DNA from 4 places in the Kribbella sp. NPDC104218 genome. Region 4 is predicted to be linked to each of the others. Evidence: riboswitches for the same ligand, from Rfam matches in the RefSeq annotation. Region 4 holds a riboswitch; each other region holds the start of a gene.
What was found. A riboswitch is a leader RNA that binds a small molecule or an ion and turns the genes downstream of it on or off. The one in region 4 is predicted to bind cobalamin.
Positions count from the first base shown of each region.

Region 1: another riboswitch for cobalamin. It lies ahead of metE (5-methyltetrahydropteroyltriglutamate--homocysteine S-methyltransferase); the one in region 4 lies ahead of metE (5-methyltetrahydropteroyltriglutamate--homocysteine S-methyltransferase).
Region 2: another riboswitch for cobalamin. It lies ahead of ACZ6ZD_RS11280 (ABC transporter substrate-binding protein); the one in region 4 lies ahead of metE (5-methyltetrahydropteroyltriglutamate--homocysteine S-methyltransferase).
Region 3: another riboswitch for cobalamin. It lies ahead of ACZ6ZD_RS25270 (prenyltransferase/squalene oxidase repeat-containing protein); the one in region 4 lies ahead of metE (5-methyltetrahydropteroyltriglutamate--homocysteine S-methyltransferase).

Region 1 covers NZ_JBVJMQ010000003.1:704,577-711,661, forward strand. Annotated here, with positions in the region: gene ACZ6ZD_RS28015 (FAD-dependent oxidoreductase) at 1-1,020, opposite strand, end outside; gene ACZ6ZD_RS28020 (AurF N-oxygenase family protein) at 1,020-1,901, opposite strand; gene ACZ6ZD_RS28025 (transglycosylase SLT domain-containing protein) at 2,054-2,737, shown strand; gene ACZ6ZD_RS28030 (cation diffusion facilitator family transporter) at 2,777-3,742, opposite strand; gene ACZ6ZD_RS28035 (heavy-metal-associated domain-containing protein) at 3,861-5,024, shown strand; cobalamin riboswitch at 5,089-5,300, shown strand; gene metE (5-methyltetrahydropteroyltriglutamate--homocysteine S-methyltransferase) at 5,402-7,085, shown strand, end outside.
Region 2 covers NZ_JBVJMQ010000001.1:2,374,395-2,381,479, forward strand. Annotated here, with positions in the region: gene ACZ6ZD_RS11250 (alpha/beta hydrolase) at 1-34, shown strand, start outside; gene ACZ6ZD_RS11255 (hypothetical protein) at 38-658, opposite strand; gene ACZ6ZD_RS11260 (sterol carrier family protein) at 741-1,082, shown strand; gene ACZ6ZD_RS11265 (hypothetical protein) at 1,222-2,019, opposite strand; gene ACZ6ZD_RS11270 (MFS transporter) at 2,145-3,446, shown strand; gene ACZ6ZD_RS11275 (hypothetical protein) at 3,460-4,404, shown strand; cobalamin riboswitch at 4,437-4,615, shown strand; gene ACZ6ZD_RS11280 (ABC transporter substrate-binding protein) at 4,639-5,664, shown strand; gene ACZ6ZD_RS11285 (FecCD family ABC transporter permease) at 5,661-6,665, shown strand; gene ACZ6ZD_RS11290 (FecCD family ABC transporter permease) at 6,686-7,085, shown strand, end outside.
Region 3 covers NZ_JBVJMQ010000003.1:42,003-49,087, reverse strand. Annotated here, with positions in the region: gene ACZ6ZD_RS25280 (aminotransferase class III-fold pyridoxal phosphate-dependent enzyme) at 1-1,166, shown strand, start outside; gene ACZ6ZD_RS25275 (aminotransferase family protein) at 1,171-2,538, shown strand; cobalamin riboswitch at 2,553-2,704, shown strand; gene ACZ6ZD_RS25270 (prenyltransferase/squalene oxidase repeat-containing protein) at 2,815-5,379, shown strand; gene ACZ6ZD_RS25265 (hypothetical protein) at 5,376-6,512, shown strand; gene ACZ6ZD_RS25260 (CbiQ family ECF transporter T component) at 6,509-7,085, shown strand, end outside.
Region 4 covers NZ_JBVJMQ010000003.1:151,875-158,959, forward strand. Annotated here, with positions in the region: gene aceB (malate synthase A) at 1-467, shown strand, start outside; gene ACZ6ZD_RS25720 (hypothetical protein) at 454-1,479, opposite strand; gene metE (5-methyltetrahydropteroyltriglutamate--homocysteine S-methyltransferase) at 1,507-3,711, opposite strand; cobalamin riboswitch at 3,767-3,977, opposite strand; gene ACZ6ZD_RS25730 (CoA-acylating methylmalonate-semialdehyde dehydrogenase) at 4,127-5,626, shown strand; gene ACZ6ZD_RS25735 (acyl-CoA dehydrogenase family protein) at 5,634-6,773, shown strand; gene ACZ6ZD_RS25740 (enoyl-CoA hydratase/isomerase family protein) at 6,770-7,085, shown strand, end outside.

The sequences.
Region 1 (7,085 bases), 550 kb from region 4:
GGTGGCGATCTCGGCGGCGATGCGGGGGTCGTGGGTGTCGACGACGAGTTGGACGCCGGGGAGGTGCTTGAGCTCGTGGAGTTCGGGGAGCGTGTACGCGGCGTCCGCGGGACCGCGGCGGGCGAGGATGACGACCTCGCGGTCGGCGTGGGAGAAGAGCGCAGAGAGCGCTCCCTCGGCGATCTCGGTCCCGGTGAGCGTGGCGGGATCGGCAGCGAGGATGCGCGCGACGTCCAGGGCGACGTTGCCGGAGCCGGCGATGACGACGCGACCGGCCGGGAGGTCGAGCGGAGCCGCGCCCGGGCGCCCGTTGTACCAGCTGACGACATCGCGAGCGGCGAGGCTGCCAGGGAGGTCTTCGCCTGGGATGCCGAGGCGGCGGTCGGCGGTGCTGCCGACCGCGTAGATCACCGCGTCGTGATGAGCGAGCAGGTCGTCGTTGGTCAGGGTGGCGCCGACGTCCACGCCGAGCAGGGTGCGGGCGCGGGGGTGCTTGTGGAAGCGGGTGAACCGGTCGGCGATCCGGCGGGTCGCGAGGTGGTCCGGAGCGACGCCGTACCGGAGCAGGCCGCCGGCCCGGGGGAGCCGGTCGATCAACGTGACGTCGGCGTTGGTGTGCAGCAGGAGATCCTCGGCGGCGTACATCCCGGCCGGCCCGGTGCCGACGATTGCCACCCGCAACGGTTTCGGTGCTGAGGGCAACGTTCGGACCGGCTCGGGCGGCTCCCAGCTGTGGAACAGCGGGCCGGCGGCGGCCGCGGTCGGGATGTCCTCGAAGTACGCCGCGTTGATCGCCGCGTAGTCCTGCAATGCGCCGGTGAGCGACTCGATCGGGTGGATGGCGTCGGCCGGGCACGCGTCCGCGCAGGCGCCGCAGGAGATGCAGGTGTCGGGATCGACGTACAGCATGTCTGTGTTGCCGAAAGCGCGTTCTTCCGGCGTCGGGTGGATGCAGTTCACCGGGCAGACGGCGACGCAGCTCGCGTCGCTGCAGCAGGACTGCGTGATCGCGTACGGCATCAGATCAGGTTCGCGCGACGGTAGATCGCGACGGCCGGCTTGGTCAGCAGGCCGACCGAGTCCAGGAACTCCATCAGCCCGCCGCAGCTGGAACGCAGCATCGACTTGTAGTGCTCGTTGGCGCGGGCTTCGCGCAGAGCGCGTTTGGTGTCGAGCCCGGCGGCGGCGTACACGCCGCGGTTCACCATGCTGATCACGATGAAGTACGCCGCGGCCGCCACGATCACGCTGCTGCGCAGCCGCCGGATGCGGCCCGCCTTCGCGAGCTCCTCGCGGACCTCCTCACGGGCGAACTTCATGTGCCGGGATTCTTCGACGACATGGATGTTGTTGATCGTCCGGACGAACGGCACCACCCGCTCGTCGCGCATCCAGGCCCGCTGCATGACATCGGTGACCTCTTCGGCGACCAGGATCGCGGCGTACGCGGTCTCCGCCGAGGCCAGCGCGGCGAAGGCGCGGCCGAGCTCGATCACGTGCCGCCGCGGCCGGTAGGCGGGCGCCTCGAGTTTCGCCGCGCCGCGGGCGAACATCAGCGAGTGCCGGCACTCGTCGGCGATCTCGGTCAGCGCCCACTGGAAATCAGGATCGGTCGGGTCCTTGGCGTAGAAGTCGCGCAGCATCATCTGCTGCAGGATCATCTCGAACCAGATCCCGGTACTCGCGACGGACGCCGACTCCTGCCGGGTGAGCCCTTTCTGCTGATCTTCGGTCAGCTCTGCCCAGTACGCCGTCCCGTAGAGCGTGCTCCACTCGGGACTGAGGCCGTGCATCCCGGTGTCGAGCGGGGTGTCCCAGTCGACCTCGAGCGCGGGGTCGTAGGAGAGCGCTTCCGCCGATCGCAGCAGCTGGGCCGCCACTCCGGAGTCCGTCAGAGCCATGGATCCGCCTCCGTTCGATCGATCCGACATTTTTGATGTTACATCGTCAGTGTCAGATGTCTAGGGGTGGCGGGCGGCGCGGGTCGCGGACGCCGCGCGGGGGAGCGGCTACCGTGGGTGAGCTGCTGGGGGCGCGCGGACGGAGGACGGGGTTGGGTAAGAAGTGGGTCTGGCTCGTCGCGGGCGCGCTGGTCGTCGGGATCTGGAGCTCCCGTGGGCACGAGCAGCGCGAGGCCCAGCCTGAGGTGCGGCCCGAGGCGGCCCGGGGCGTGGTCGGTACGCCGACGCCGCGGCCGGCTGCCGAGCCCACCTCGCAGCCGAAGCCGACGCGGTCGGTGGGCAACTGGTACGACAACTACGACCCGGCCGACTTCGCTGCGCCGGTCCGGAAGTCCGCCAAGCGGGCCGGTGTCGATCCGGTGCTGGTGATGGCGATCCTCTACAACGAGGACTACAAGCCGCACAATCCGGAGCTCGAACGCTCCTGGCAGCGCATCAAACCCGAAGCCGCCTTCGGCATCGCCAATATGCACCGAGCTGCCTTCAACGACACCAAACGCGGCCGCCCGTTCGCCAAGCGCCGCTGGGAAGAGCTGCCCGACCACCCAGAGCTCGCCATCGAGGCCGCCGCCTACCACCTCCGCGACCTCGCCGGCCGCCTCCCGAGCAAACGCTCCACCGCGCTCTCCCGCAACGACCTGCTCGCCCTCGGCTACAACACCGGCTCCGGCAACATGCGCGCCTTCGCCCGCGGCGCCACCCCCGGCCCCCAGGCCCAGACCTACCTCGACAACCTGCACAAGAACTGGCCGAAATCCACCGAAGCCCTCTCCTGACCCCAGCTACCTCGGGAACGGCCGGCTCTGGTGGGGCGGCTAGCGGTTGGCAGGTTCGAGGTGGGTGGGATCGCCGGGGCGGGTGAGCGTGAGGAGGGCTCGCTGAATCTCCGGGCGGGCGTTGAGGGCGTCCTCGATGGTGTTGAGGCGGGTGGCGACGTCGGACTCGGGGGCGTCGCCGGTGAGGTCGACGGCGGCGACGAGGAAGATCTTGTCGGCGCCGACCCACTCCATGTGCAGGAAGCTGACGGACTCGATCTCGTGATGTTCGAGCAACGCCCGGAGAGCGCGATCGTGAGCGACCGGGCTGACGGTCTCGCCGGTGAGGAAGTCCATGTTGCGGCTGATCAGGAAGAGCGCGACGAAGCCGAGCAGCAGGCCGACGACGGTCGAGCCGATCGCGTCCCAGGCGGCGTTGCCGGTGAGCTGGTGCAGGAAGATGCCGAGGGCGGCGACGACGATCCCGATCAGCGCGACCAGGTCCTCGACGAAGACCGCGCGCAGAATCGGGTTGGACGTCGTCTTCACGTAGTGCAGCGGCCGGACGTGCCGCAGCGACGCGGCCGACCGGGTCTGCCGCAGCGCCTGCGCGAACGAGATCCCTTCGAGGACGAAGGAGACGCCGAGGACGGCGTACGCCCAGGTGTACGACGCCTCTTCGGCCTCGCCGTTGCGCAGTGACTGGATCCCGTGCCAGATCGAGACCGCGGCGCCGACCGTGAACAGGCCGAACGCGGCGAACATCGACCAGATGTAGCCGATCCGGCCGTAGCCGAGCGGGTGGCTGGCATCGGCCGGCTTGCCGGCCCGCCGCTCGCCGATCAGCAGGAAGACCTCGTTCCCGGCGTCGGCCCAGGAGTGCGCTGCCTCGGCGACCATCGATGCGGAGCCGGTGATGGCGGCGACGACCGACTTCGCGACGGCGATCAGGACGTTCGCGGTGAGCGCCACGATCACGGTGAGCAGACTCTCGCTGGTCTCGCCGTCCGCGGTCGCTGTGCTCACGCGACGACAGTAGTCCGTGTCCCGCCGCCACTTGTGGACCGGACACGCCGCGTAACCGTGCCGCGGTCCGCGCCGCTTCCTAGACTCGGTGGTGCCGTTGGAGTCCCGGGAGGCGCCGATGACCGCTGAACCACGTCTCTCGGACGATCGGTCCGAGGTTGCACGCATCCTCTTCGAGCTCGCCGTACCCGGCCTGCTGCAGAACGCCGGGGAGGACGCCGAGCCCCGGCGGATCGAGTACCGCGAGGAGCCGGTCGCTCGCGTGCTCGGCGGTCACCTGAGCGCGGCTCAGCTGGACTACGTGACGCGGTCGATGGCGCCCTGCCCGCCGTACCTGGTGACGTCGGCCGAGCACCGGATCACTTGGCGCGACAGCCGCGGGATCGTGAACGTCGCGCACACCGGCCCGCTCGGCGCCGTCGTCCCGGTCGTCGCGCGGGAGGCGACGCTCGAGCTGTGGGCCCGGCTGGCGGCCGACTCCGAGCTCCAGCGCCGGACCGCAGAGCTGCCGGAGAGCGCGATCAAGTTGCTGGCGGCAACAACCACCGACCGGACGGCGCTGGAGGTGTTCCGGACCGGGGTGGACGCGGCGGCGCGCACGCTCGTCCAGCATGCGTTCCTGGTCGCGCAGACGCCGTACGGCGATGCGGCCGAGTTCGCTCGCGGGATCGCGGAGAGCGCGATCTTCGACTCCGTCGCGACGACTTGGTACTGGGGTCTGCAGGCGTCGACGTACCGGCGCGGCATGATCCCGGCGTCCTTTCTCACCTTCGCCGGCCGCGTCCGGTACTCGGTCGACACGGTTGTCGCCCTCCGCGCCATGAAGGACGCCCAGCTCGCGCGGGCGCAGGATACGGAGCTGGAGCCGCTGCCGAGCGCCGTCCAGTACAGCCGCCTAGCGCCCGGCGAGCGACCGCGTTGTCTCGCCCGCACGCCACAGCTGTACGACGGCGGCCGGGCCAGCGTGCTGGCCGTGGTCGCCGACACGTTCGTGGAGACCTTCGTCCGGCTGCTCGACCGGGTCGAGGTCGCGCCGGCGGTGGTGGAGCATCCGGCGGCGCTGCCGAGCGCCGACGCGGAGGTGTTCGAGGTGCCCGACATGACCTGCAGCCACTGCACGCGGACGATCACGAAGGTGCTCGGCGAGCTCGGCGTCGAGCCGCCGGAGTTCGACCTGGTGACCAAGAAGGTGGTCGCGGTGTTCCCGTCCGCCGAGGTGCGCGAACGCGGGTTCGAGGCGATCCGGGCGCGCGGGTACACCGTCGTCCCGCTGCAGGACTGAGAAAGCTCGCGAGAGAGCGCTCCCTGACGTGAGACAAGCCACGGCCGCGGCGGTCCGGCGGCGGTAGGGTCGGGGTATCGATGGTTCGTCCCGGCTCCGGCCGGGACGAGGCAAGAGGGAACCCGGTGCGAATCCGGGACTGCCCCGCAGCGGTATACGGGAACGACCGCCGTCATCAGCACTGGATCAGCCGATCTGGGAAGCGACGGCCAGTAGGCGCCGGCTCCGGCCGGCTCGCTCGTGAGTCCGAAGACCTGCCATCGGTCCGTGCGCCGTCCGGCGTACGGGGGATCGGAGCCTCGTGGGAGGGCTCGCCCGCACCAGCGGCCGAGCTCTGCCCGCGAACGGTCCCTTGACACGCTCGCGAGGAGAGAGACGTGAACACTGCGACCACTGTGCTGGGCTACCCGAGGATCGGGCCGCGCCGCGAGCTCAAGCACGCCGTCGAGAAGTACTGGGCCGGCAAGCTCGGCGCCGATGAGCTGGCAGCCGTCGCCCGGCAGTTGCGGGCCGACACCTGGACCGACCTGACCGATCGGGGTCTGGACACCGTCCCGGCGAACACGTTCGCCTACTACGACCAGATGCTCGACCACATCCAGCTGGTCGGCGCGGTGCCGGCGCGCTACCGCGAGCTGGGGCTGTCCGCGCTCGATACCGCTTTCGCGATGGCCCGCGGGCGCGACGAGATCGGCGCGCTGGAGCTGACGAAGTGGTTCGACACGAACTACCACTACCTGGTTCCGGAACTGGACGAGACGACGTCGTTCGCGCTTGATGCGAGTAAGCCGCTGGGTGACCTGGCGGAGGCCAAGGCGCTCGGGGTGACCGCACGGCCGGTCTTCATCGGCCCGCTGACCTTCCTGCTGCTGTCCAAGCCGTCCGCGGCGGCTGGGGCCGACTTCGAGCCGATCGCGCTCGCCGACCGGCTGGTCGAGGTGTACGCCGAGCTGCTCGGCCAGCTGGCCGACGCCGGAGCGGAGTGGGTGCAGCTCGACGAGCCGGCCTACGTCCAGGACCGGACGGACGATGAGCTGGCCCTGCTGGAGTCGACGTACCAGCGGTTGGCGGCGCTGCCGAACCGGCCGAAGCTGGTCGTAACCACGTACTTCGGCGACCCGGGTGCGGCCCTGCCGTTGCTGGCGGCAACAGATGTCGAGGGGATCGGGGTCGACCTGGTCTCCGCGCCGGGGCTGGTGGACCGGATCGCCGCGCTGCCGGCGTTCCAGCGCAAGACGCTGTACGCCGGATTGATCGACGGGCGGAACGTCTGGCGGGGAGATCTCGGGGGAGCGCTCTCTCGCGCCGCCGTGCTGCTCGGGGCGGTCGGCGAGCTGGTGATCTCGACGTCGAGCTCGCTGCTGCACGTGCCGTACGACGTGGACGTCGAAGCCGAGCTGGACCCGCGGGTCCGGGAGCGGCTGGCCTTCGCACGGCAGAAGGTGGACGAGGTCGTGCTGCTCGGCCGGGCGCTGCGCACGGACGACGGCGTCCTCGCGGATGTCGCTCGGCGCCCGGCGGACGGGGTCCCGTCCGCGGTCGAGTTCGGCGCGGACGCGGCGGTGCAGGCTCGGGTCGCGGCGCTGCAGGCGGCGGATCGGCTGCGAGCGCCGTACGGGGAGCGCTCTCTGGCTCAGGAAACGCTGGACCTGCCGCCGTTGGCGACGACGACGATCGGGTCGTTCCCGCAGACAGGCGACGTCCGCAAGGCCCGGGCCGAGCTGCGGACCGGCGCGATCACGGCGGCGGAGTACGACGAGCGGATGCGGGCCGAGATCGGGCGAGTGATCGCTCTCCAGGAGGAGATCGGGCTGGACGTACTCGTCCACGGTGAGCCCGAACGCAACGACATGGTCCAGTACTTCGCCGAACAGCTCGACGGCTACGCGGCGACCGAGCTCGGCTGGGTGCAGTCGTACGGGAGCCGGTGCGTGCGACCGCCGATCCTGTACGGCGATGTGTCGCGGCCGCGGCCGATGACGACGGAGTGGGCGGCGTACGCGCAGTCGCTCACGCCGCGACCGGTGAAGGGGATGCTGACCGGGCCGGTGACGATGCTCG
Region 2 (7,085 bases), on a different contig from region 4:
GGGCGTCGCCCCGGCCGCCGACATCAAGTGCTGAGGGTCAGCTGGGGCGATAGTCGGCGTCGGCGAGTTTGAGGGACGACGTCGCGCGCTCGAGGACGGCGCGCAGGCCGGCCTCGTCCTGCGGGCGGCCGCCGACGGTGATCTCGACCGCCGAGCTCTCGCCGTTGTCGGTGGAGATCCAGCGGGACAGGCCCATCCGCGGGCCGCGGGTCTTGTCGACGTAGGTGTAGACCAGGGTGCCGTTGTCGCGGCTGAGCACGGTCAGCTGCTGCTCCTGGATGCTCCGCTCGCGGTCGCTGACCTGGCGGTCGGGCGACTTGCTGCTGCCGCGGGTGTCGAAGCGGATCTGCCAGACGCCGGTCGGATCCAGGTAGCGCGGGCGGGTGCCGTCCTGGGCGGACCGCCAGCCCGTCGGGATCTCGCTGGTGACCGGGTCCTTCTGGGTGCCGAACGTCTGCGCCGCGTACTGCAGGCTGCCGGCCTGCAGACCGTCGCCGCGGGGTGTCGGCGTCGTGGTGGGCTGACTCGTGACGGTATCGGTGGCCCGATCGCCGTCGTCGCGGTTGCCGTTGATGGCCAGCACGGTGCCGAAGACCGCAACACCGACGGTCATCCCCGCCAGTGTCATCAGCAGCGCCTGGTGCCTGGGCGTGAGCATCCCGACCTCGCTTCCCTGTCTCGCCCCTGATTATCGTCCACGAAGGGGGCGTCACCACAATCGGCGCGTACGCTGGCACGTCGTGACCACGCCCTTCGAGCAGGCCCTGCGGCGCTACGACGCCGGGACGGCCGAGCGCGCCGACCTGAAACTGCTGACCAAGGAGCTGCTCAAGCTGCTGGTCGCCAAGGCCCCCGGCCACGCGGTCGAGGTCCGGGTGCCGCCGTACGGCGCCGTCCAGTGCATCGAGGGGCCGCGGCACACCCGCGGGACGCCGGGCGCGGTCGTGGAGATGCCGGCCGAGCTGTGGATCGAGCTGGCGCTGGGCCGGACCGATTGGCCGGCCGCGCGCGACTCCGGGAAGCTCCGCGCGAGTGGGGAGCGCACGGATCTGAGCGGCTGGTTGCCGCTCGTCACCGAGTGATTACTTACCGGACAGAAAGGGGCCGCGACACCCCGCCCCGGGTGCCGCGGCTACAGATAGAGACGCTCGGCCGGCCCGAAAAGTTCACTATTCGAAGAAAATCGAAAAGATTCCGGGCCGACCGGTATCAGCGACTCGGTCAGCGACCGGCGGTGTTGGTCCGCCAGACGACGGAGCGGCCGTTCACGATCTGCAGGTCGCCGGTGTTCTGCAGCACCAGGACCGAGCCCTTGCGGTTGGTCTTGCTCGACCAGATCGCCTTCTTGGCGGCGCTGTAGACGACCAGGTTGCCGTCGGCCTGCATGGCCGCGAACGCGCCCTTGCTCTGCGTCCGGGTGCTCCACAGCGGGGTCTTGCCCTTGACCAGGACCAGGTTGCCGTCACCCTGCATGTACACCCGGTAGGTGCGGTTCACCGAGGTCATGTACTCCGGGTGCTTCAGCAGCCGGCCGGCGCCGAGCGTGCCGACCACCATGTAGCGCGACCAGTTCGGCTTGTTCCGGGTGTTGTAGATCACCAGGTTCTTGTCGTTCTGGACGACGAGGCGCGCGTTCGCGCTGGTCCCGGTGTTGCTCCGCCAGACGGCGGTCTTGCCGGAGACGACCTGCAGGTCGCCGTTCTTCTGCATCACCAGGACGGACGCCTTGCGGTTGGTCGCGGTCGACCACAGCGCGGTCTTCCCCGCGTAGAGCACCGCGTTGCCGTCACCTTGCATGATGAACTTGTACCGCTTGTCCTTGGACAAGATGTACTGGCCGGCCTTCAGCTTCATGCCGGGCTTCAAGGTGTCCGAGGCCGCGGCGACGGTGGCCGGGGCCGTGGTCGCGGTGGGTGCGGCCTGCGCGGCCACGGGCGCGAGCAGGGTGGCGCCGGCGGCGGCCGCCCCCGCGACGAGCGTGGCGAACACCTTGGTGCGTGCCGACTTGGTCGAGATCATCCGGTTTCTCCGTCTTCAAAGCTGGTACCGACAGTCAGGTGGATTGACGCCGAGGGCAACCAATCGGTTCCACCGTAGAGACAAAAGGGTTCGTTTTAGCACGATCGAACTGACACTATGTGCCAGTGGCAGCAAGTTTCCGAGCGCGGCTGGCCCGGCTGCGTGTCGATCTGACTCCGTGGCGTGGTTCCCGTGACTTCCGGATCCTGGTGGTCTCGGGCTCGATCTTCTTCCTGGGCGCGATGTTCGGCTACGTCGCGCTGCCCTACCAGGTCTATTCGCTGACCCAGTCCAACTTCGCCGTCGGCGCGATGGGCCTGGTCAACATCGTCCCGCTGGTCGTTTTCGGCCTGTACGGCGGCGCGCTCGCCGATCACGTCGACCGGCGGAAGATGCTGATCGGCACCGGTCTCGCGCAGGTCGTCGTCTGCGCCGTCCTGCTCGCGAACGCGCTGCTGGCCGATCCGCAGCTCTGGGTGATCTACGTCTGCGGCGCGCTGAACGCGATCGCCGCCTCCCTGCAGCGGCCGAGCCGGGACGCGCTGTTCCCCCGCGTGGTCAAGCATGCCGAGCTGCCCGCGGCCGTCGCGCTGAACGCGTTGACGCTGCAGGCCGGTCAGCTGGTCGGTCCCGCGCTCGGCGGCGTCCTGATCGGCACGGCCGGCGTGGTCTGGGCGTTCGGGATCGAGCTGGTCGCGCTCGCGATCGCCACCGTGTTGTACATGGGCCTCAAGCCCTACCGCGTCGGGGAGCATTCGCAACCACCGTCGTTACGGGTGATCGGGCAGGGCATCCAGTACGCCGCCCGCCGGAAGGATCTGCTCGGGACTTACGTCGTCGACATGGTCGGGATGTTCATGGCGATGCCGATCGTGCTGTTCCCGGCGTTCGCGACCGAGGTGCTGAAACAGCCGAAGCTGCTCGGGCTGCTCTACAGCGCGGAGGCGGTCGGCGCGTTGCTGGCGACGCTGAGCAGCGGCTGGACGCAGCGCGTTCATCACCACGGCCGAGCAGTCGTGCTGGCAGCGATCTGTTGGGGTGCGGCGATCGGCATCGCCGGGCTGGCGCCGAACATCTGGTTCGCGCTGGTCTTCCTGGCGCTGGCCGGCGCGTCCGACATGGTGTCCGGCCTCTTCCGGTCGGTGATCTGGAACCAGACGATTCCGGACGAGATGCGCGGTCGACTGGCCGGCATCGAGATGCTCTCCTACATGCTCGGCCCGCTGGGCGGCCAGAGCCGGTCCGGTCTGGTCGCTGACCTGACCACCGTGCGGACGTCGATCGTCAGCGGCGGCATCCTCTGCGTCGCCGGAGTCGCTGCCACTGCTGCTGCCTTACGCGACTTCTGGCGGTACGACGCGCGCACCGACGAGCACGCCGTCCGGGAACGCGAGCTGCGCGCCGCCGGAGAGGCGAACGAAGCGTAGGCTTTGTTGCACCATGCGTATCCGTCCGGCAGTTCCGTTCGTGTTGCTCGCAGTGGTCGCCGCTGGCTGTGGTGGCCCTGGCCAGGAGACGGCGCCGAGCGTGCCGCCGCTGGTGTCGGTGCCGACGACGCCGAGCCAGACTCCGACTGAGACTCCGTCGACGCCGCCGTCCGCGAAGGTTGCCGACACGCTCTGCGTGCGGATGGATCAGGCGCTGGTGCAGTCGACGCTCTCGGTGCCGCTGGTGGAGATCCAGCCGAAGCCGGTGCCGGCCGAGTTCGGCGTACCGATCACGTACGACGTCTGTCAGCTCCAGCTGAGCCAGCTGCCGAACGGGCCGGTCCTGCGGGTCGGGGTGTCGCTGCAGCTGGCGACGAAGTCGACGTTGGCTCAGCAGCAGAAGGCGTTGAAGGGGCAGCCCGCGGCCGTCGGCGAAGGCGGTTTCGGGACCGCGACGTCCGTGGTGTTCCTGTTCCGGGGGCGGCTCTACAAGGTCGCTGGGCCCAAGGCGACGCTGGCGCAGTACGTCGTCCTCGCGCAGGACGTCGTCCGGCAGGTGCCGGGCGTGCCGGATCCGGAGCCGATGATCGTCCGGGACGGCTGCGAGCGTGGGACTGCGGCCGTGGCCAAGGTCATGGGTGCGCAGGCGACGTACCGGCGGGACGGCGAGAACGAGCGTGGCGACCTGGTCTGCGGCTGGGTGTCCACGAACGGCGTGCTGACGACGTCGGCTCGGCGTACATCGCAGGCGATAGCGCTGATGACTGCCTTCCGGAAGCTGCCGACCGCGCAAACCATCCCGCTCGGCGAGGAGGCGTACGTCGACTCCGCTACCGGGCGGACCAGCATCCGGTTCGGCGAGGACAAGTTGGTCGATCTGGTGCCGCTGCCGGCCCGCGCGGTGGACCCGGACGCGATGACCCAGCTGGCGTTGGCAGTAGCCCGGTTGTACCGCTGACCACACTTCGGCGTGCGACCGCGTCGCGGGTGTTACTGTGGCGCCGCCGTGGTGTACGGGAAGCCGGTGCGGTACCGGCGCGGCCCTCGCCACTGTGATCGGGAGTTGACCGACCGTTCCCTTCGGGGAGGTCACTGGTGCTTGCTGGGAAGACCAGGTCGGTGAACGCAGTCCCGTCAGCCAGGAGACCGGCCACGGCATGATCCGTCCACGAGGTGCTGGAGGAGCGGTTCCGTGCTGCGTACATCCGTCATGTCGGTTGTGTTGCTGGGTCTGGTGGCCGGGTGTGGCAGTTCGGCGACTGCCGACGCCCCTGGCCCGGGCGCGACGACTGTGAAGAACTGCGGGATCGACGTCACCGTCGACGGCCCGCCGAAGCGGGTGTTCGCGGCGTACCAGCCCGCGATCGAGATGGCCCACGCGCTGGGGATCTCGGACCGCCTGGTCGGTACGGCGTACCTGGACTCCGAGGTGCTGCCGGAGTACGCCGATGCGCAGTCCAAGGCGAAGTACTACAAGAATCTGCCCAGCCGTGAGGAGCTGCTCGCCGCGAACCCGGACTTCGTGCTCTCGGGGTTCAACGACGTGTTCAGCGCCGGCGGCGGTAGCGACGAGAGCTTCGGTAGCCGGAAGAGCCTGTCCGACCTCGGCGTCCGGACCTGGATCTTCAGCCCGCTCTGCCCGACCGCCGACGGCAAGGGCGACGAGGCGATCGACCCGGCCAGCGTCTCGATGAACAACGTGTACGCCGATCTGCGCGACCTGGGCAAGCTGTTCGGGGTCTCGGAGCGCGCGGAGCAGGTGATCGCCGATCAGGAGAAGCGCATCGCGGCGGTCGCGGCGAAGGTCAAGGACGCGCCGAAGCCGACGGTCGCGATCCTGCGGCCGGGGATGGAAGGCGGCGGGCTGACGGTGTCCGGCGGTCCGGACTTCGGGACCGTGCTGATCAAGCAGGCCGGCGGGGTGAACGCCTTCGCGGACCTGACGTCGAAGCGGAACGTGAAGGTCGGCGTCGAGGAGCTGATCAAGCGCAACCCGGACTACATCCTGATCAGCGGGTGCTGCGATGCCGCGCTGACGCCGGCGTCCTCGCAGCAAGAGGTGGCTCGGATTCTGGCGAATCCGGCGTACCAGAACCTGAAGGCGGTGCGGAACAAGCACGTGGTGCCGTGGCTGTTCGCGAACCACTCCGCCGGGGTGCGCGGCGCTTACACGACCGAGGACATCGCCAAGACCATTCACGCCGACCTGTTCAAATGATCAAGGGCGGCGGCTGGCGAGCGGCCGGGCTGCTGTTGTGCTGTGGAGTCCTCGCGGTGGCCGTGCTGCTGTCGCTCAGCGTCGGCAACCAATGGTTCGGCGCGCATGACGTCTATCTGGCCCTCGCGGATTTCAGCGGCAGCGACAACGATCGGGTGATCCGGTATCTGCGGGTGCCGCGGACCGTCGCGGGTCTGCTGGTCGGGGTGGCGCTCGGTTTGGCGGGCGCGCTGATGCAGGGCGTGACCCGGAATCCGCTGGCGGATCCGGGCATTCTCGGGGTGAACGCCGGTGCGGCGGTGGCGGTGGTCGGGGCGATCGGCGTCCTCGGGGTGACGAGTCTGACGGCGTACGTGTGGTTCGCGATGGGTGGCGCGTTGGTGGCGACCGTCGTGGTCTATCTGGTCGGCGCGATCGGGCGGGGCGGTGCGACGCCGGTGAAGCTGGCCTTGGCGGGTGCGGCGATCTCGGCGCTGCTCGGGTCGGTGACGTCGGCGATCACGCTGACGGATCTGTCGACGTTGAACGAGTTCCGGTTCTGGGTGGTCGGATCGCTGACGATGGCGTCCGGGCCGGTGGTCACGCAGGCAGTGCCGTTTGTTGCGGTGGGCATCTTGTTGGCCTTGGTGCTGGGGCGGTCGTTGAACCAGCTCGCGTTGGGGGACGAGCTGGCGCAGTCGTTGGGGACTCGGGTGCTGCTGGTGCGGGTCGTGGCCGGGCTGGCGGTGATGGTGCTGGCGGGGACGGCGACGGCGATCGCGGGGCCGATCGGGTTCGTGGGTCTCGCCGTACCGCATGTGGCGCGTAGCCTGGTAGGGGCGGACTATCGGTGGATTCTGCCGTGGTCGATGGTGCTGGCGCCGGCTCTGTTGCTGCTGGCGGACGTGGTTGGGCGCGTGGTGGTTCGGCCGGCGGAGTTGCAGGTGGGGATCATCACGGCGCTGATCGGGGCGCCGTTGTTCATCGCGCTGGTCCGGCGTCGGCGTACGGCGGAACTGTGAGAACCGTGCGGGTAGGGCCCGTGTCCACTCGGGTGGATGTCGCGAGTTTGGTGGGATCGATCGTCGCGTGGGTGCTCACGTTGGTGGTGGGCGCGGTGTCGTTGACGGTGGGGGACTACCGGATTCCGTTGCCGGTGGTGCTCGACACGTTGGCCGGACACGGGACGCTGATCCTGAACGACATCATCGTGAACAACCGGCTGCCGCGGGTGCTGGTCGGGATCGGCGTCGGTACGGCGTTCGCGGTGTCGGGGGCGATTTTCCAGCGGCTGGCGCGGAATCCGTTGGTGAGCCCGGATCTGATCGGGGTGAACGCCGGGGCCGCGTTGGCCGCCGTCCTGATGATCACGGTGTTCGGGAGTGGCTGGATCCCGGCCGGAGCGCTGGCGGGATCGTTGCTGTCGGCAATTGCTGTTTATC
Region 3 (7,085 bases), 110 kb from region 4:
GCGCGTACCCGCTGGCTCCGCGGCGCGGTCACGGCTGCGTGATCGAGGATGCCGACGGCAACCTCTTCCTCGACTTCAACGCCGGGATCGCGGTGAACTCGACGGGGCACTGTCACCCGACGGTCGTCGCCGCGGTGCAGGAGCAGGCCGCCGAGCTGCTGCACTACTCGGCGAGTGACTTCTTCCTGCCGATCTACAGCCAGATGTGCGCGGCCCTGGCCGAGACCGCGCCGATGAGCGGCCCGGTGCGGGTCTTCTTGTCGAACTCCGGCGCCGAGGCGGTCGAGGGTGCGCTGAAGCTGGCTCGCTATGCGACCAAGCGCCCGTACGTGATCAGCTTCTACGGCGCGTTCCACGGCCGGACGATGGGCGCGGTGACGCTGACGGCATCGAAGTCCAAGTACCACAAGGGATTCGGGCCGCTGCTGCCCGGCGTCCTGCACGCGCCGTACGGCGACGACAGCACGTTCGAGCACCTGGAGAACACGCTCTTCCGGTACGAGGTCGCGCCGGACGAGGTGGCGGCGATCTTCGTCGAGCCGATTCAGGGTGAGGGCGGGTACCTGGTCCCGCCGGCCGGCTGGATGGCGCGGTTGCGCGAGCTGTGCGACCAGCACGGGATCCTGCTGATCGCCGACGAGGTCCAGTCCGGGGCCGGGCGGACCGGCAAGATGTGGGCGATCGAGCACACCGGCGTCGAGCCGGACATCCTGATCAGCGCGAAGGGGCTCGCGTCCGGGCTGCCGCTGGGCGCGTTCATGGCGCGGGCCGAGCTGATGGAGAGCTGGCCGGCCGGCGCGCACGGTTCGACGTACGGCGGGTCGCCGGTCGCGTGCGCGGCCGGGCTGGCGACGCTCGAGGTGATCCGGTCCGAGGGGCTGATGGCGAACGCGATCCAGGTCGGGCAGCTGCTGCTCGAGGGACTGACGAAGATCCAGGCCGAGCACCCGGACAAGATCGTCGACGTCCGCGGGGTCGGGCTGATGATCGGCGTCGAGTTCGCCACGGCGGACCAGGCGGCGGCGGTGCAGAGCCGCGCGTTCGAGAGCGGGCTGCTGGTGCTGGAGTGCGGAGAGAGCGCTATCCGGCTTTCTCCGCCGCTCGTGGTCACCGCCGAGGAAGCTCAGAGAGCGCTCTCGCTGTTCGCGGCCGCGGTCGCCGGCTAGTCGAGTGACCGGCGCCGTCTTCTCCCGGGCCGCCGGCCGCGACCTCCCGGTCGTGGCCGGCGGCAACGGGGCGGAACTGTTCGACACCACCGGGCGCCGCTACCTGGACGGCGCCGGTGGCGCGATCGTGGTCGGCGTCGGGCACGGCTCGGCGGAGGTCGCCGACGCGATCGCCGCGCAGGCCCGCCAGGTCGCCTACGCGCACGGGACGGCGTTCACCTCGGCGAGCCTGATCGAGTACGCCGAAGCGCTCGGCCCGCTGCTGCCGGTCGACGACCCGTACATCTACCCGGTCTCGGGCGGCAGCGAGGCCGTGGAGACCGCTCTCAAGCTCGCTCGCGCGTATCACCTGGCGCGCGGCGAGGACCGTTCCGTGGTGATCGGGCGGACCGGGGCGTACCACGGCAATACTCGCGGCGCGCTGGACGTCTCCGGGCGGGCCGGGCTGCGCGCGCCGTACCAGCCGTGGTTGGGGTCGGCGGTGCACACGACGTCGCCGTACGAGTACCGCTGCCCGTTCCCGGAGTCGCATCCGGTGGGCTGCGGGGTGCGGCATGCGGAGGCGCTGGAGCGGATGATCGTCGCGCAGGGGCCGGCGAACGTGGCCGCGTTCATCGCGGAGCCGATCGCGGGGGCGGCGCTCGGGGCCTGCGTGCCGCCGGACGATTACTGGCCGGCGATCACGGCGGTTTGCCGGAAGTACGGCGTCCTGGTGATCGCGGACGAGGTGATGACCGGGTTCGGGCGGACCGGGCGGTGGTTCGGGTGCGATCACTGGGGAGTGCGTCCGGATCTGCTGGTCGCGGCGAAGGGCGCGGCGTCGGGGTATTGGCCGTTGGGGTTGACGGTGTGCAGCGGTGCGGTGCACGACGCGGTGCAGGCCGGTGGGTTCGTGCATGGCTACACCTATTCGCATCACGTGGTCGGTGCTGCGGCCGGTCTCGCCGTACTCCGGATCTTGCAGCGGGAGCGGCTTGTGGAGGCTTCGGACGAGCGCGGGGCTCAGCTTGCCGCCGAGCTGCGTGCGGAGCTCGGCGGGCATCCGGCGGTCGGCGATATTCGCGGACGAGGGCTACTCCAGGCGATCGAGCTGGTCGCGCCGCCGGGTGCGGAGCGGAACGACGGACCGAGAACGGGTGCGAAAGCGCTCTCTGGCGATCTGACGCCGTTCTCACGGAGTGCGCGCGTCGCCGAACGGGTGGTCGCCGCGGCCAAGGACCTGGGGGTGCTGCTCTACCACTCGACAGGATGTGCCGACGGGACGAACGGCGACCTGCTCGTCCTCGGGCCACCGCTCGTCATCACGCCCGGTCAGGTCAGCGAACTGGCTCGCGCCTGCGCCGCCGCCGTCCATCAGGTCCTGGATGACTGAGATTCAAGGTAAGATTTCTTCAACTTTCCGGTGGCCGCCGGAAAGCGTGACTTGTCACGACCCGACGTGTGGGGGGAAGCCGGTCGAAACCCGGCGCTGACCCGCAACCGTAGGCGGAGCGCGAGCTCCGCGAGCCGGAATGCCTCACCGCCGGGCCTGCGAACTCCACCACCCGTCGTGGTCTACGGGCGGAGTCCGGGCGGCACCCGGTTGTATCCCAACCGGCCTGCCGGCCCCTGGGCGACGCGCGCGACCACCCGCCCGAATCCAGGTCCCATGCGCACCCGCCCAGCCCGGTACTTCGTTCAACGCGTCGGTGCCCTCGTCGCAGCCGCGCTCCTGCTGACTCCGACACTGGCAACCACCGCCAACGCCTCCGAACGCTCCGAGGCAGCGGCGTCCACGCAGGCAGCCTCGGCTGCGGCTTGGTTGGGTGGGCAGCTGGTCGATGGGGCCATCCCCGGGTTCTCGGGGCCGGACTGGGGGCTGACGATCGACACGCAGTGGGCGTTGATCGCGGCGGAGGCGGATCCGAAGGTCATTGCTCAGGTGGTGGGGGCGGTGGCTGCACATGTGCCGGACTACGCAGGCCCGAGCTGGTACCCGAACGAGGATGCCCGGATCGCCGGTGCGACGGCGAAGGTGTTGCTGGCGGCGGTGACCGCGGGGAAGGACTACCGCAACTTCGGCGGCCGCAACATGCGCCGCGAGACGCTCGACCTGATCGCGGGAGCGGACGCCGGTGTCGAGGAGGGCCGGATCCGCGACAAGGAGACCGGCAACGACGACTCGAACATCTTCAGCCAGTCGCTCGCGGTGATGGGCCTGGCGCGCGCGGGCGGCGTCCCGCAGAACGCGGTCGACTACCTGATCCGCCAGCAGTGCTCGGCGGGCTTCTTCCGGATGTTCTACAACGACCTGAAGTCGTGTGACGAGGGCGGCGGCGCGCCGGACGGCGACGGGACGGCGATGGCCGTGCAGGCGCTGATGACCGCGCAGAACTTCGGCATGGGCGGCGTCGACGACGAGATCCGCAAGGGGCTCGAGTGGCTCAAGTCGGTGCAGAAGGAGGACGGCTCGTTCGGCGGCGGCGTCTCCACCGAAGGGTCGAACTCCAACAGCACCGGCCTGATCGCGCAGACCCTCGCCGCCGGCAGCGAGTACGAGGCGTACCGCAAGGCCGAGGGCTGGATGATCCGCCATCAGCTGACCACGGAGAACGCGGGCAACACGCCTGCCGCCCCGCACGTCGGCGCGATCGCGTACAACTCCGAGTCGCTCGGCCAGGCGTTGCGCGACGGCATCGACATCGGGATCGACCAATGGCGGCGCGCCACTCCGCAGGCGATCTTCGCGTTCGCCCCGGTCCCGTTCGCCGACCTCGCCTGGACGGACCCGAACCCGCCGTCCCCCACCCCGACGCCGACCGTCACGATCACCGCGACGGCGACCGTGACGACCCCGGGCCCGACCGTCACGAAACCCGGCCCCACGATCACCAAACCGGGCCCGACGGTCACCAAGCCCGGCCCGACCGTCACCAAGACCAACACGCTGCGCCCGCCGCCGCTGCCCCGGCAGACCGTGACGCAGCGGCGGATCGTCGTCACGCAGGTCACCGCGCCGCCGCTCCCCCGCGCCACGACCACCGTCACCAACAACATCCCTGGCCCGTCGTCCACGACGACCGTCTCGGTCACGCCGCCGCCGACCACCGTGAGCGCGACGCCGCCACCGCCGTCCATCGGTCAGGCCAAGTCGGCTGATGCCACGGTCAGCTACCTGCAGAGCAAGCTGATCGGCGGGAACCACATCGAGGTCGACCGCAACGGCTCTCGGTACGTCGACTACGACGCGACAGTGAGCCTCGGCCTCGCGCTGCGGCAGTCCGAGAAGCTGACCGGCACCGTCGGCGCGATTTCGGCGCTGATGGCGCAGCCGGACGCGATCGCGGCCTACGCGTACGGCGTCCCGTACGACCAGCCCGACGCCCGGTACGCCGGGCCGCTCGCGAAACTCGTCCTGCTACTCGCTCTCGGCACGAAAGATGCTGCCGGCAACGAGTTGGCCAATCAGCTGGCCGCCCGGATCCAGGGTGACGGGCGGATCACCGATCTGACCAAATCCGGTGACCAGTCGAATCTCACCAGCCAGGCGTACGGCGTCCTCGCGCTCCTTGCCGCCGGCAAACAAGACGAAGCCAAGCGGGCGATGGAGGCGCTGCTGCGGCAGCAGTGCGGCGATGGGTCGTTCCCGGCGCAGTTCGGGCCGGCCGAGCAGAAGTGTCAGACCGGCGACATCGCGAGCACCGCGATCGCCGTCCAGGCGCTCAACGCGGTGCGGCCCGGGTCTACCGAGGCCCTGGCGCCGGTGGGCAGCCTCCGCGCCGCGCTCAAGGCGCTGACCGACCGTCAGGACGGCGATGGGGTGTGGAAGGGCGGCTGGCAGCAGAACGGCCAGCCGGATGTCCCGGCCACGGCTGCCGCCGTCGTCGCGCTGCAGTCCGCGGGCCTCGACACGTCGTCCGCCTCGACCCGGTTGCTCGGCTCGATCACGCCGGACGGCGGGCTGCCGATCAGCCCGGTCGCCGGAGCGAGCGACGTCCCGGCAAGTATCGCGGCGATCCCGGCCATGTTCGGAGGCTCGCTGGTCACCGCCGACACCACGGTGCTGGCTCGCGCCACGACCGCGCCGTTCGATACCGACGTCAAGCCACAGGCGGCCATCACCACCGGCGACGACATCCCCTGGGCCCTCTTCGCCATCCTCGCCCTTGCCCTGGTCGCCCTCGGCGCCCTGGCCGGCTGGCTCATCACCCGGCCCCGAGGCGTCGCCCGATGAACCGGCTCGTCCGCGTTGCGGCGGTTGTGCTCGGGGTGGGGCTGGTGGGGGCGCCGCTGACGGCGAGTGCGGTGGATCCTTCGCGGGGGACGCCGGGGTTCTGCCCGTCCGAGGAGGGGGTGACGGTAGTCATCGACTTCGGCGGGTTGGGCGGCAACGCGATCGTCAGGTGTGCGCCGGGGCCGGTCGGGCCGGGGTTCACGGGACACTCGGCGCTGGTGGACGCGGGGATCGAGTTGCAGGGGACGCGGCGGTGGGGTGAGGCGTTCATCTGCCGGCTCGAGAACCGGCCGGGGCCGAACGAGGTGATCCCGATCAAGGGGCGGGAGAAGTACAAGGAGCCGTGTATCGACACGCCGCCGGCGGCCGGGTACTGGTCGTACTGGTGGGCGGCCAACGGCGGGCAGTGGCAGTACTCGCAGTGGGGTGTGAAGAACCGGAACGCCATCCGCGGCGGGTTCGAAGGCTGGTCGTTCTCGCTGAACGCGACCGCCGAGACCAACCCCAAGCCGCGCATCAACCCGCGCCGCCCGAACAGCGCGCCGCAACCGACCAACACGATCCCCACCCAGCGGCCGAGCGGCAACAATCCCAACGAGCAGCAACAGCCCGGCAACCCGAACGACCCCGGCGACCAGGGACCACTCCCCGGCGACACCATCACCACCATCGGCGGCAACCGGCCCAGCACCGGTGGTCCGAGCGGTCAACCGACCCAGCCCGGCGGCCAATCCAGCGGCGGTCCCATCCAGAACACGAGTCCCGGACAGCCAGGCCTGCCGCCCGAGAACCAGCAACCCGGCCAAAGCAACCCGCTTCCCGGCCAGTCGGCCAGCCTCCCACCCGGTCTCCCCCGCGACGGTCTGCTCCCCGGTACCGGCGCGCCGCGCCCTGGCGACACCTGCCCCACGAACCCCGGGGCCACCAGCATGCCGGCCTCCGGCGGTTCCTGCGGAACCACGCCGGGCGGGGGAAACGGCGATATCGCCTGGTCCGGCGGTGAGGTGAGTGCTGACAGCAACCAGGTACCGAAGGGGGTGCCGGTTTCGACTGTGCTGACTGGGTTCGCGGTGCTGATGCTCCTGGGTGGTGCGGTGATTACGGCGCAGTATCGGCGGGCGCGGCGCTCGTGACGGCGTACTGGTTGCCGCGGAACCTGCATCCGGCGGCGTGGTGGTTGTGGGCGCTCGGGCTGGCGACGGCCGCGAGCCGGACGACGAACCCGATGCTGCTGGCGCTGATCTTGTCGGTGGTGATCTTCGTGGTGATCAACCGGCGATCGGATGCGCCCTGGGCGGTCGCGTTCCGGCTGTACCTGTCGCTCGGCGCGTTCATCGTCGTGATGCGCGTCGTCTACCGGATCATCTTCGGCGGTGGCGAAGGTGAGCAGATCCTGTTCACGCTGCCCGAGATCCCGTTACCCGCTTGGGCGGCCGGCATCCGGCTGTTCGGCCAGGTGACCGTGGAGTCGCTGCTCGGCGGCGCGTACGACGGGCTCCGCCTCGCGACGATGCTGATCTGCGTCGGCGCGGCCAACGCGCTCGCGAACCCGAAGCGGCTGCTCAAGTCGGTCCCGTCCGCGCTCTACGAGGCCGGCTCGGCGGTCGTCGTCGCGGTCTCGGTCTTCCCGCAGCTCGCCGAGAGCGTCGTCCGGGTCGGGCGCGCGCGCCGGCTCCGCGGCAGCACCGAGCGCGGGATCCGGGCCT
Region 4 (7,085 bases):
TCCTCGGCGATCGGCCGAACCAGCTCGACCGGCTGCGCGAAGAGGTGACGGTGTCCGCCGAGGAGCTGTTGGCCGTCGCCAGCACTCCGGGCAGCGTCACCGCGGCCGGCGTCCGAACCAACGTTTCGGTCCTGGTTCGCTACCTCGACGCCTGGCTGGACGGCCACGGCGCCGTCGCCCTCGACGGCCTGATGGAGGACGCCGCGACCGCCGAGATCTCCAGATGCCAACTGTGGCAATGGATCCAGCACAACACCAAGCTGGACGACGGTACGCCGGTCTCGCTCCCACTCGTCGCCCAGTACCTCGACTTCGAGCTGGCAACTCTCGTCCAGGCCCGCCCCGGCTTCCCGGGGGAGCGTATCGACGCGATCCGCGATCTCGTCCGGTTCGGCGTACTCCGTGAGACGTTACCGCCCTTCATCACGGAGTACGCCTACCGTCGCTACCTGGTCAGGAGCAGCTGAGCGTGGCGGCGGCCGGTGCCGAGCCGGCCGCCGTCAGCTGGTGCAGGGCCGGAGCGCCGAGACCGAGGACTGCCTGCGCGGTCGCTCGGGGAGCGGTGGCCGGGTCGAAACCGGTGGCGTCGTAGGCGATCGCGCCACGGACGGCGGCCGGTGCGGAGCAACCCTGTTGGAGGCCGAGGAGGTACGACTTGGCCTGGTTCGCGTCGGTGGTCCGGCCACCGGCCCGGAAGGCCTGGCCGGCCAGGCCGGTCGTGTTGGTGTTCGGCGTGGCAGCCCCCGCCCCGGCTGCCAGGCCGCCGTTGGCCTGTTGCTTGGCGGCCAGGAAGTCCAGGCCCTCACCTGCATCGGCGTACCGGCGGGTGGCGAGCAGCGCCTGGACCACCATCGCGGTGGCGTCGGTGTCGCTGACGCAGGGCGTCGTCCCGAAGACGATCGGGAAGCCGCCGTCCGCGCATTGGGTGCTGACGGCGAAGTTCACCGCGGCCGCCGGTACGCCGCCCGGCGTCCGCTTGAGGGCGATGATGCCGAGCGACTGCGAGAAGGCGTTGCTGTAGTCGCCGAACGCCGACTTGTCCGAGATCCGGCCGGACGGCGTGACGAGCGCGCGCAGCCGGGCCGGCAGGTCGACGCCGCCGAAGGTCGCGGGGTTGAGCCCGCGGACCTGCGCGGCGAGCGTGAGCTTCGCGGTGCCGCCGGCGTACGACTCGTCGACGCCGTCGCCGACGTAGCCGGACAGGATCTCCGGCCGGGCGAGCCAGGTGGTCGCCTTGGCGGCGTTCGTCCCGGACGACTTGGTCGCGGCGAAGGCGAGGACGGCGTCGATCGTGAGCCCCTGGTCGGGGAACTTCTCGCCGCCGAAGTCGGCCTCGAACCGCTCGCCGTCGACGAGCTGGCGAGCCAGCCAGCCGGAGGCGGCGGCCGGCTTGGCCGAATGGGCGGCGGCGGTGGCCGCCGGGATCGCGACCCCGGCGGTGAGAACGAGCAGCGAACTGATGAGCGGGCGGAATCTCATGGACGGATGAGCCTTTCGGTTGGGCGGTTACAGCTCCGCGCGCAGGAGGCGCGCGGCGGCAACGAGGTTGGTCAGGGCCTGGGTGACCTCGGGCCAGGCGCGGGTCTTCAGCCCGCAGTCCGGCGTGACCCAGAGCCGGTCCGCGGGGACGACGGTCAGAGCGGTCCGGAGCAGCGCGACGATCTCCTCGGTACTCGGGACGCGCGGCGAATGGACGTCGTACACGCCGAGCCCGACGGCTCGGGAACCGTCCAGGACGTCGGCGATCGCGAGGTGGGATCGGGCCGCCTCCAGGCTGATCACATCGGCGTCGAGGTCGCGGATCGCCGGCAGGATGTCGCTGAAATCGGCGTAACACATGTGGGTGTGGATCTGCGTCGTCGCGCGCACCCGGCTGGTTGTCAGCCGGAACGCCTCGGCCGCCCACTGCAGGTAGGCGGGACGGTCGGCCCGGCGCAGCGGCAGCCCCTCGCGCAACCCCGGCTCGTCGACCTGGATGATCGGGATGCCGGTGATCTCGAGGTCGACCACCTCGTCGCGCAGCGCCAGCGCGACCTGGCGCGCGGTCTCGGCGCGGGGCTGGTCGTCGCGGACGAACGACCGGTTCAGCATCGTCACCGGACCGGTCAGCAGCCCCTTCACCGGCTTGCCCGAATGGGCCTTCGCGTACGTCGTCCAGCGGTAGTTGATCTGCGTACTCCGGTACACGTCGCCGGCCAGGATCGGCGGCCGCACGTACCGCGTCCCGTACGACTGCACCCAGCCGTTCTGCGTGGTCACGAAACCCGACAACGGCTCGGCGAGATAGCGGACGAGATCATCGCGCTCCGGCTCGCCGTGCACGAGCACGTCGAGGCCGATCTCCTCCTGGAACGCGAGGATGTCGCCGATCTCGCGCGCGATCCGTTCGTCGTACGCCGGTTGGCCGAGCGCGGCCCGGGCGCCGCGCAACTCGTCGGTCTGCGGGAACGAGCCGACCGTGGTGGTCGGGAGCAAGGGGAGCGCGAGCGCGGTCTGCTGGGCCGCGCGGCGTTCGGCGTACGGCGTCGCGCGGCGCAGGTCCGCCGGCCGGATGGACGCCGTCCGCGAGCTCACGTGCGCCTTGTTGGTGAGCGGGGAGCGCCGCCGGGCGCGGTAGGCCGCCTGATTGGCGGCGAGCTCACCCGCGATCGCGTCGGCGCCGTCGAGCAGGCCGCGCCGGAGGATCGCGAGCTCGCGGACCTTCTGCCGGGCGAAGGCGAGCCATGGCCGGACTTCGGGGTCGAGCTCGGGCTCGGCGTCCAGATCGAGCGGCACGTGCAGCAGTGAGCAGGACGTCGACACGTCGAGCCGATCGGTCAGCCGGGACAGGCGCTGCAGCGTGCTCAGCGACTTCGCCAGGTCGTTGGCCCAGATGTTGCGCCCGTCGACCACACCCGCGACCAGGCGCTTGCCGGGCAGCGGGCCCAGCTCGGCGAGGGCACCGGCTGCGGTGAAGTCGAGGGCCAGGCCGTCGATCGGCGAGTTGGCGAGTACCGGAAGCGATTCGCCGAGTCGGCCGAAGTACGACGCGACCAGCAACTGCGGCCGGTCGGTCAGGCCGCCGAGGAAGCGGTACGCGTGCTCGACCGCGGCGAGCTCCGCGGCGGACCGGTCCTGGACGAGCGCCGGTTCGTCCAGCTGGACCCACTCGGCGCCCGCGGCGCGCAGCTCGGCGAGAACCTCGGCATAGACGGGCAGCAGCCGGTCGAGGAGGTCGAGCGCCCCAGGCCGGGCCAGCAGCAAGTAGGTGAGAGGACCGAGCAGCACCGGCCGCGCGGTCAGCCCGCTGGCCAGCGCCTCCTTCAGCTCACCGACCTGTTTGCTCGCGTCGGCGGCGAACACGGTGTCCGGGCCGAGCTCCGGGACGAGGTAGTGGTAGTTGGTATCGAACCATTTGGTCAGCTGGAGCGGCGCGACGTCCTGCGTGCCGCGGGCCATCGCGAAGTACGGGTCACCGCCGCGGTACCGGTCGGGGATCGCGCCGACCATGACGGTCGTGTCGAGGACGTGGTCGTAGTACGAGAAGTCGCCGGTCGGGACCTCGCCGACGCCGTCCGCGATCAGCTGCCGCCGGCTCGCGGCGCGCAGGGCGGCGCCGGTGGCGTGCAGCTCCGCGGCGCTGACGGCGCCCTGCCAGTGGCCTTCGACGGCCTTCTTCAGCTCGCGGTTCGGCCCTTGGCGGGGCCAGCCGTGGACAGTGCTGAGTGTCAAGGGTGCTGCCTTTCGACTGACCGTCCCACGCGGTCACCGGAGGACCACGGACGCCGCGCGTCCGTGGGCAGTGGCAGGTCTTCGGACTCGTGGGCGTGTCCAGACGCGGACCCCTACTGGCCGTCGCTTCCCAGGCCGTTGACCCAGTGCTCGATGACGGCGTTCGTTCCCACTCACCGCTGCGGGGCAGTCCCGGATTCGCACCGGGTTCCCTCTTACGACGACCCGCCTGGCGGACGGGCCGAACCACATGCCCCACCAGCCTATGCGGCCGCGCAGTGACGTGCGCCATGTCTGTCCATCCTCGACATAGTTGGACGTCCTACTATATTTTTGCGGCATCCCCAGGCGATCGACCGGCACGCCACCGCGTACCCGGGCGGTCCGTCCTGCCCGCATGCGAAAGGTGTCAGCCATGACCATTGAGCTCCACCATTTCCTCGACGGCAAACCGGTTCCGGGCACCTCCGGACGCTTCGCCGACGTCTTCGACCCCAGCACCGGCGCCGTCCAGGCCCGGGTCCCCCTCGCCTCGGCGGACGAGGTCGCGGACGTCGTCCGCTCGGCCGCCGCCGCGCAGCAGGAGTGGGCCGCCTGGAACCCGCAGCGCCGGGCCCGGGTGCTGATGCGCTTCCTCGACCTGGTCCGCGCCGAGGAGGACGAGCTCGCCCGGACGCTGTCGTCCGAACACGGCAAGACGATCTCGGACGCGCGCGGCGACATCCAGCGCGGCCTGGAGGTCGTGGAGTTCGCGATCGGGATCCCGCACCTGCTCAAGGGCGAGTTCAGCGACAGCGCCGGGACCGGGATCGACGTCTACTCGATGCGGCAGCCGCTCGGCGTGGTGGCCGGCATCACGCCGTTCAACTTCCCAGCGATGATCCCGCTCTGGAAGGCCGCGCCGGCCATCGCCTGCGGTAACGCCTTCGTGCTCAAGCCCTCCGAACGCGACCCGTCGGTGCCGCTGCGGCTGGCCGAGCTGTTCGCCGAGGCCGGTCTGCCGCCGGGCGTCTTCTCGGTCGTGAACGGCGACAAGGTCGCGGTCGACGCGTTGCTGACCGATCCGCTCGTCGAGGCCGTCGGGTTCGTGGGCTCGTCCGACATCGCGCAGTACGTCTACTCGACCGCGGCCGCGCACGGAAAACGCGCGCAGTGCTTCGGCGGCGCGAAGAACCACCTGATCGTGATGCCGGACGCCGACCTCGATCAGGTCGCCGACGCGCTGATCGGAGCGGGGTACGGCTCGGCGGGAGAGCGCTGTATGGCGATCTCGGTCGCCGTCCCGGTCGGCGAGGCGACGGCCGACGCGCTGGTCGCCAAGCTGGCCGAACGGGTCCGGTCGCTCAAGGTCGGCGCCGCGCACGACGAGACCGCGGACTTCGGCCCGCTGGTCACGGCCGAGGCCGTCGACCGGGTCCGCGCGTATGTCGAGGCCGGTGTCGCCGAAGGCGCGGAGCTGGTCGTCGACGGCCGGGAGCTCACCGTGCCCGGCTACGAGAACGGGTTCTTCCTCGGCGGCTGCCTGTTCGACCACGTGCGGCCCGAGATGCGGATCTACCGCGAGGAGATCTTCGGCCCGGTGCTGTCGATCGTCCGCGCGCGGGACTACGCCGAGGCGCTGCGGCTGCCGAGTGAGCACGAGTACGGCAACGGCGTCGCGATCTTCACCCGCGACGGCGACACCGCTCGCGACTTCACCGCCCGCGTGAACACCGGCATGGTCGGGGTCAACGTCCCGATCCCGGTACCGATCGCGTACCACACGTTCGGCGGCTGGAAGCGGTCCGGTTTCGGCGACCTGAACCAGCACGGACCCGACGCGGTGCGCTTCTACACCAAGACCAAGACGGTCACCTCGCGCTGGCCGTCGGGGATCAAGGAAGGCGCCAGCTTCGTCATCCCGACGATGAGCTGAGGCGGCGATGCGACTGACCGAGGAGCAGCGGGCGGTCCGGGAGACGGCGGCGGGTTTCGCCGCCGAGTATCTCGCGCCGCACGCGGTGGAATGGGATCGGGCCAAACACTTTCCCGTCGACGTCCTCCGCAAGGCCGCGGAGCTGGGCATGGGCGGGCTCTACCTGCCGGACGACGTCGGCGGTTCCGGCCTCGGCCGGCTGGACGGCGTCCTGGTGTTCGAGGCGCTGGCCACCGGGTGCCCGTCGATCGCGGCGTACATCTCGATCCACAATATGGTGGCCTCGATGATCGACCGGTTCGGCACCGTTGCCCAGCGCAACCGTTATCTGCCGCGGATGGCGGCGATGGATGCCCTGGGCAGCTATTGCCTGACCGAGCCGGACGCCGGATCGGACGCCGCCGCGCTGACGACCCGGGCCCGCCGCGACGGCGACGAGTACGTGCTGGACGGCGTCAAGCAGTTCATCTCCGGCGCCGGGACGGCCGAGGTGTACGTCGTCCTCGCGCGGACCGGGGGAGCGGGGGCGCGCGGGATCTCGGCGTTCGTGGCCGAGCGCGACACCCCTGGGCTCGAGTTCGGGCCGAACGAGGTCAAGATGGGCTGGAATGCGCAGCCCACCCGGCAGGTCACGTTCGACGGCGCCCGGGTTCCGGCCACGGCGCTGCTCGGCGCTGAGGGCGAGGGGTTCAAGGTCGCCATGTCCGCGCTGGACGGCGGTCGGCTGAACATCGCCGCCTGCTCGCTCGGCGGCGCGGAAGTTGCCCTGGGCAAGGCGATCCGGTACCTCAGCGAGCGCGCGGCGTTCGGGGCCCGGTTGTCCCAGGCGCAGGCGCTGCGGTTCCGGCTGGCCGACATGCGCACCGACCTGGAGGCCGGGCGCACCTTGCTGTGGCGAGCGGCGGACGCGCTCGACCAGCGGGACGCCGGGGCGACGCAGCTGTCCGCGATGGCGAAACGGTTCTGCACCGACGTCGGATTCGACGTCGCGAACCAGGCGCTGCAGCTGCACGGCGGCTACGGCTACCTGGCCGAGTACGGGCTGGAGAAGATCGTCCGCGATCTGCGGGTCCACCAGATTCTTGAAGGCAGTAACGAGATCATGCGGGTGATCATCGCCCGCGAGATGTTGCGGGAGGCATCATGAGCGACGTGCTGTTCGTAGTCCACAGCGGGATCGGGCGGATCACCCTGAACCGGCCGCGGGCGCTGAACGCGCTGACCCACGGCATGGTCCAGGCGATCACCGAGCGGCTCGCCGCGTGGCGCGACGACCCGGCCGTCCGCGCGGTCGCGATCGACGGCGCGGGGGAGCGCGGGCTCTGCGCGGGCGGCGACATCCGGTCCATCTACGAGGACGCGAAGGCCGGCGGTACGGCGTCCCTGGACTTCTGGGCCGACGAGTACCGGCTGAACGCGATGATCGCGCGCTACCCCAAGCCGTACCTGGCGATCATGG